DNA from 2 places in the Oceaniradius stylonematis genome. Region 1 is predicted to be linked to the other one. Evidence: riboswitches for the same ligand, from Rfam matches in the RefSeq annotation. Region 1 holds a riboswitch; the other holds the start of a gene.
What was found. A riboswitch is a leader RNA that binds a small molecule or an ion and turns the genes downstream of it on or off. The one in region 1 is predicted to bind glycine.

Region 1 (3,406 bases):
GCCATGACGACGATGTCGGCTTGCGTGCCGGTCAGCGTCAGCGAGCGGACGAGCGCGATCGCCGCGCCGGCATAGTCGGGGTTGGTGACAAGGGTGATATAGGCGTGCTTGGCCATGGCGGGATGCGGACCCGGCGGCGCACCGCCGGACCCGGTCATTGCGCTCGCGATCAGGACACGCTTTTCAGGCGCTTGCCCTCGGGGTCGGCCTCGACGGTCTTGGCGATGTCCTTGGTCCAGGCCGAAACCGCCGGCACGCGCGACCGGTCGACGCGGTAGGCGAACTTCTTGGCCACATCGACGACCTCTTCGAGCAGTCCTTCGGCGAGCGTGATCGGCTCGAGGCCGAGCGCCAGAAACTGCTCGTTTTTGACGACAAGCTCGTTCTCGGCGGCTTCCTTGCGCGGGTTGGGCAGGAAAGCGATCTTCGCGCCGGTCATCCTGGCAATCATTTCGGCCAGATCGCGCACCCGGTGCGTCTCGGTCATCTGGTTGAAGATCTTGACCTTGTCGCCCTTGGCCGGCGCGTCGGAAAGCGCCAGCTCGATGCAGCGCACCGAATCCTGGATGTGGATGAAGGCACGCGTCTGCCCGCCGGTGCCGTGCACGGTCAGCGGATGGCCGATCGCCGCCTGGATCAGGAAGCGGTTGAGCACCGTGCCATAATCGCCGTCATAGTCGAACCGGTTGATCAGCTGCGGATGCAGCTTCGTCTCGGCGGTGTGCGTGCCCCAGACGATGCCCTGGTGCAGGTCGGTGATCCGCAACCCGTCATTCTTGGCATAGAACTGGAACAGCAACTGATCGAGACACTTGGTCATGTGGTAGATTGAGCCGGGGTTCGCCGGATAGAGGATGTCCTGGGTGACCGTATCGCCGTCCATCGTCTCGATGCCGACCGGCAGATAACCCTCGGGGATTGCCGCACCGATGGTCGAATAGCCATAGACGCCCATCGTGCCCAGATGCACCAGATGCGGATCGATGCCGATCTCGACGATCGCGTTGAGCAGATTGTGCGTGGCGTTGACGTTGTTGTTGACCGTGTAGTTCTTGTGCCGGTCGGTCTTCATCGAATAGGGCGCGGCGCGCTGTTCGGCGAAATGGACGATCGCGTCCGGGCGGTGCTCGGCGAGCCAGCCCTTGAGCACGTCATAGTCGCGGGCCAGATCGATCAGGTGGAAATGGATGCGGCGGCCGGTCTCGGCGTGCCAGATGCGGGTGCGCTCCTGAATCGAATCCATCGGCGTCAGCGACTGCACGCCCAGTTCGGTGTCGATCCAGCGGCGCGACAGATTGTCGATGATGTGGACGTCATGGCCCTTGGCCGACAGGTGAAGCGCGGTCGGCCAGCCGACAAATCCGTCACCGCCCAGAACTGCAATTTTCATGATCGTGGTCCCGATTCGTTGCGTCGCGCTTCCCCTAGGGGCTCAATGTGACATTTGTGACAAACGCGACCCGATCACAAATGCTGGCCTGCTTTAACGCCTGTCGTGACGCGAGACCAGTATTGCACGGATCGATGCTTTGATGTATCGGCAGCCATTCCGCGTCGCGCGGGAGAGACCGGGCAACCGTCGAGGTTGGCCCGGCGCCGAAGGAGCAACCGCCCCGGAAACTCTCAGGCGAAAGGACTGCGCGACGCCTTGAAAATCTGGAGAGCGGCACGTCGCCACGACGTGCCCACCGAAGGAGCAAGCCCAGCACCGGATGGTCCGGTGCGATCCGCAGAGCCGGAGCGGGCAAAACTCTCAGGTTTCCTGACAGATGGGGCACGGACCGGATCGCCGCGCGCGGCCGGCCGAACCGTCAGGAGCCGGATATGGCACATATCGCAGTCATCGGCGCCGGGATCACCGGCGTCACCACCGCATGGTCGCTGCTCGGACGCGGCCACGATGTCACCCTGTTCGACAAGAACCGCTATGCGGCGATGGAAACGAGCTTTGCCAATGGCGGGCAGCTGTCGGCTTCCAACGCCGAGGTCTGGAACCATTGGAGCAACGTCGTCAAGGGCATCAAATGGATGATGCGCTCCGACGCTCCGCTGAAATTCTCACTTGCACCGTCGTGGCACAAATATTCCTGGATGGCCGAGTTCCTGGCCAGCATTCCGCACCATGATCGCAACACCGTGGCGACCACGCGCATGGCGATCGCCGCGCGCGAGCATCTGTTCGCGATGGCGCGCGACGCCGGTATCGATTTCGATCTCGAACGGCGCGGCATCCTGCATGTCTACGCCGACCGCACGGGCTTCGAGCATGCGGCGAACGTCAACCGCCTGCTGGCGCGCGGCGGGCTCATGCGCGAGGCCGTGTCGCCGGCCGACATAAGAGCGCTGGAGCCGGCGCTGAAAGGCGAGTTTTTCGGCGGCTTCTACACGCAGGGCGATTCGACCGGCGATATCCACAAATTCTCCGTCGGCCTTGCCGATGCGTCCGTCAAGCGCGGTGCGATCTTCGTCAACGAAGCCGCAATCACACGGCTTTCGCGCGATCAGGGCGGCGTTGCCGTTGCGTTCGACCATCGCGGATCGGCGCATGATGCCCGCTTCGATGCGGTGGTCATCTGTGCCGGCACGGCCAGCCGGGCGTTGGCGGCCCAACTCGGCGACCGCGTCAACATCTACCCGGTCAAGGGTTACTCGATCACTGTCGATCTGGCCGACGCGGCAAGCCGCGAGGCGGCGCCATGGATGAGCCTTCTGGACGACGACGCCAAGATCGTCACCAGCCGTCTGGGTGCCGACCGGTTCCGCGTCGCCGGAACGGCCGAGTTTGCCGGCTTCAACCGCGACATCCGCGCCGAGCGGATCGCACCGCTCGTCAAATGGTGCGAACGGCACTTCCCGGCGATGCGCACCGAGCACGTCACGCCGTGGGCCGGGCTGCGGCCGATGATGCCCAACATGATGCCGAAGGTCGGCGCGGGACGAGCGCCGGGCGTCTACTACAACACCGGCCACGGCCATCTGGGTTGGACGCTCAGCGCCGCAACCGCGGACATGATCGCGGCGCGGATCAATGCCGATCATGCGGGCCGGACAACGATGGGATCGGTGGCGATGGCCGCCGAATGAGGTTGCAGGACGGCAAAGTTTCACCGGAAAGTGAGTTTCCGGTGAAGCGCCGACCCGGTAGCGTTTCGTCCATGCGCGCAGAACCATTCATGCCGATGATCACCCGGCGAACACTTCTGGCCGGCACGGCGGCAACCCTTGCCGCGGTCGCGTCGGGCCCGGCCCGCGCCGCGGCGGCTGTCAGCGGCGTGGTCGAACTGTTCACCAGCCAGGGTTGCAGTTCCTGCCCGCCGGCGGATGCGGCGCTTGCCGAGTTCGCCGCCGATCCTGACGTTCTCGCGCTTGGCTACCATGTCGACTACTGGGACTATCTGGGCTGGGC
Region 2 (3,406 bases), 1.6 Mb from region 1:
CGACGATCTCGTCATCCTTTTTGACGTCGCTGCCTTCCTCGGGCAGTTCGACGAACACGACATCTCCGAGCTGCTCGGCCGCATATTCCGTGATGCCGACGACGAACACGTCGCCATCGGCGCGCAGCCATTCATGCTCTTCCGTGAATTTCATGGCGCAACTCCTTGATTATCGTTTGAAATTTGGCGGCGTGAAAGGAAGATCGGCGACGGTGACGGGCATTCGCTTGCCGCGCACCTCGCCAAACAGGCGTGTGCCGGTTTCGGCCATGGCGGTCGGTACGTAACCCATCGAAACCGGCCGTTCGACGGTCGGGCCGAACGCGCCGGATGTGACGTGGCCGACCGGTTTGTCTGCCGTTTCGCTGTCGAACAGTGGCGTGCCGTCGCGCATCGGGGCCCGGCCTTCGGGCAGAAGGCCGACGCGGCGACGTGCCGCGCCATTGTCAAGCTCCGACAGGATGCGCTCGGCGCCGGGAAATCCGCCGGCACGGTCGCCCCCGGTCCGCCGCACCTTCTGGATCGACCAGGACAGGCCGGCCTCCACGGGCGAGGTGCCGGTGTCGATGTCGTTGCCATAAAGACAGAGCCCGGCTTCCAGGCGCAGACTGTCGCGGGCACCCAGGCCGACCGGTTCCACATCGTCGCTCGCCAGAAGCGCGCGGGCCAGCGCGACCGCCTGGTCATCGGCCACCGAAACCTCGAACCCGTCCTCGCCCGTATAGCCCGAACGCGAGATCCACACTTCGCCAAACGCGCTGTCGGTCACGATCACGTCCATGAACCGCATGGCGGACACCCCGGGCACGATGTCGGTCAGAACCGCTTCGGCTGCCGGCCCCTGCAATGCCAAGAGAGCCCGGTCGTCCACCACTTCGACCGGGCACGACAGGTTCGCCCGCATGTGTGCGATGTCGGCGTCCTTGCAGGCGGCGTTGACGACGAGGAACAGATGATCACCCCGGTTGGCGATCATCAAATCGTCGAGAATGCCCCCATCATCGTTCGTGAACAGCCCGTAGCGCTGCCGGCTTTCGCCCAGACCGGCAAGACTTGCCGGCACGAGGGTCTCGAGTTGGGCGGCCGCGTCGGCACCGCGCACGATGACCTGGCCCATATGGCTGACATCGAAAAGGCCGGCCGCGCGCCGTGTGTGCAGATGTTCCTTCATCACGCCGGGCGGATATTGGACCGGCATCTCATGGCCCGCGAACGGCACCATTTTGGCGCCAAGCTCCTGGTGAAGCTCGTAAAGGGCGGTGCGTTTCAGGTCCGGCATGCGCGCCTCGTCGGTTCTGCCGGGCACGCCGGCATCATCGTTGGGGCGCGACCCGCGCCCGATGATGCCCTCTCTGTCCGTTTGCCTGAGATCGTTATCCCGTCGGCGGGCCGTAACGGCCTCTCTCCAGAGTCCTATGCCGCGGTGGTCCTTGGGCCTGAGAGTTTGCCAGGGCGGTTGCTCCTTCGGCACCGGCAGAGCCGGATTCTCCCAACGCGACGATCCAAGTGCTAGGGCGAATCGGCCATCGCGGTCAAGTTGCAAAGACGGCGCATATCTTGTCCGCCCGCATCAGCGGTCGAGCCTGCGCGGGCCGGCGCCCGTATAGGCGGGCAGAACATCGCGCGGGATCGGGCCCTTGTTGCGCACACCTTCGCCGGTCTGTTCCCAGGCATGGGCGAGGATGCCGACCGAGCGCGACAGGCAGAACAGGCCACGGGCCAACGGCGCGGGAAAGCCCAGTTCGGCATAGATGACGGCGGTCGCCCCGTCGATGTTCATCGGAATGCGCTTGCCCTTGCGGCGCATGAGCTCGTCTTCGACGGCCCGGCCGATCTCCGCGAAGCGTCCCGTAACATCGCCATTGGCGGCTGCCTCATCGACCAGTTCGAGAAGCCGAGGCGCGCGCGGATCGACCGGGTGGAACCGGTGGCCGAAGCCAGGCACATGCTTGCCGCCGGCGTCAGTGAACGCGTCCAGTTCAGCGCGGGTGGCGTCCGGGACATCCGCGCCGTCCTCCACGCGCGCCGCGATCGCCTGATAGTGGGCAACTGCCTGTTCGCCGGCGCCGCCATGCACATCGCCGAGCGTGTTCAGCGCCGAGGCCATCGCATTGTTGAGCCCGACGCCGCAGGTCGCAGCCATGCGGGCAATGGCGATCGAGGGCGCTTGCGGTCCGTGGTCGACGGCGGACATCAGCACCGCGTCGAGCAGCGCCGCCTGCGGCTTCGTTGGCAGGTCTCCACGCAGCATCAGCCAGATCATCGGCACCAAGCCGACATTGCCGATCAATTCCTCGATCGCATAGCCGCGATAGCGGATTTCGCCGGGCTTCATGTCGATGATCGCGGTCGACCACCACTGGGCGGACTTGTCGTCGCCGGCCGGTCCTTGCTCGCTCATATCGCCCCGACGCTCCTCAGTTTTGCGATGGTCACCTCATCATAGCCCAGTTCGGCGAGAACAGCGCTGGTGTCGGCGCCCAGTTCCGGCGGCGGCGTTGCCGTGGCCGGTGCCTCGCCGTCCAGCTTGATGCCGGTGCGCGCCAGCCTGACATCGCGGCCGACACCGGGCGCATCGGCGAACCCGCCAATCATGCCGCGTTCGGCAATCTGTGGATGGGCCAGAATGTTCGGCACGGAAAATACCTCGCCTGCAGGCACGCCGGCTGCATTGAGGTCCGCGCGCCATTCGGCGGCGCTCTTGCCGGCAAATGCGGCTTCCAATTCGGCGGTCAGCGCGGCGCGGTTCGCCAGCCGGTCCTGCCGTCTGGCAAAACGCGGGTCGTCGATGAGATCGGAGCGTCCGGCAACGCGGCACACCGCCTCGAACTGTTCCTGCTTGTTGGCGGCGATGTTGATCGGCCCGTCGCCGGTCTGGAACGTGCCGGACGGGCTGGCAGTGAAATTGTCGTTGCCCATCGGTTCGGGCATTCGCCCGGCCATCAAATGATTGGAGACGACCCAGCCCATGGTGGCGATCACCGATTCGAGCATGGATACATCGATGAACCGGCCGCAGCTTTCAGAGCGGTCGGCCAGTGCGGCCGAGATGGCGAATGCCGCCGTCAGCCCGCCGATCGTGTCGGCGATTGGGTAGCCGACCCGATAGGGTGCCGTGTCGGGCGCGCCGGTGATCGACATCACACCGCTCATGCCCTGGATGATCTGGTCGTAGGCCGGCAGCGACTTGAGCGGCCCGTCCTGGCCGAAGCCGGAAATGGCGCAGTAAACGAGGTCCGGCCTGATCGCCTTGAGCCGCCCGTAACCGACACCCAGGCGGTCCATCACGCCGGGCCGGAAGTTCTCAACCACGACATCGGCCGTGGCGACCAGCTTCTCGAACACCGCCTTGCCGGCATCGGATTTGAGATTGACCGTCACCGAACGCTTGCCCGAGTTCTGCGCC

Region 2: another riboswitch for glycine. It lies ahead of gcvT (glycine cleavage system aminomethyltransferase GcvT); the one in region 1 lies ahead of ACOQOU_RS09200 (D-amino acid dehydrogenase).

What each region holds. Positions count from the first base shown of each region.
Region 1 covers NZ_OZ244994.1:1,871,900-1,875,305, forward strand. The annotation lists gene ACOQOU_RS09190 (glycosyltransferase) at 1-158, opposite strand, end outside; gene ACOQOU_RS09195 (NAD-dependent epimerase/dehydratase family protein) at 170-1,390, opposite strand; glycine riboswitch at 1,550-1,649, shown strand; gene ACOQOU_RS09200 (D-amino acid dehydrogenase) at 1,825-3,084, shown strand; gene ACOQOU_RS09205 (DUF1223 domain-containing protein) at 3,156-3,406, shown strand, end outside.
Region 2 covers NZ_OZ244994.1:3,436,436-3,439,841, forward strand. The annotation lists gene gcvH (glycine cleavage system protein GcvH) at 1-154, opposite strand, end outside; gene gcvT (glycine cleavage system aminomethyltransferase GcvT) at 170-1,279, opposite strand; glycine riboswitch at 1,415-1,502, opposite strand; gene ACOQOU_RS16990 (citryl-CoA lyase) at 1,571-2,401, opposite strand; gene ACOQOU_RS16995 (CaiB/BaiF CoA transferase family protein) at 2,398-3,406, opposite strand, start outside.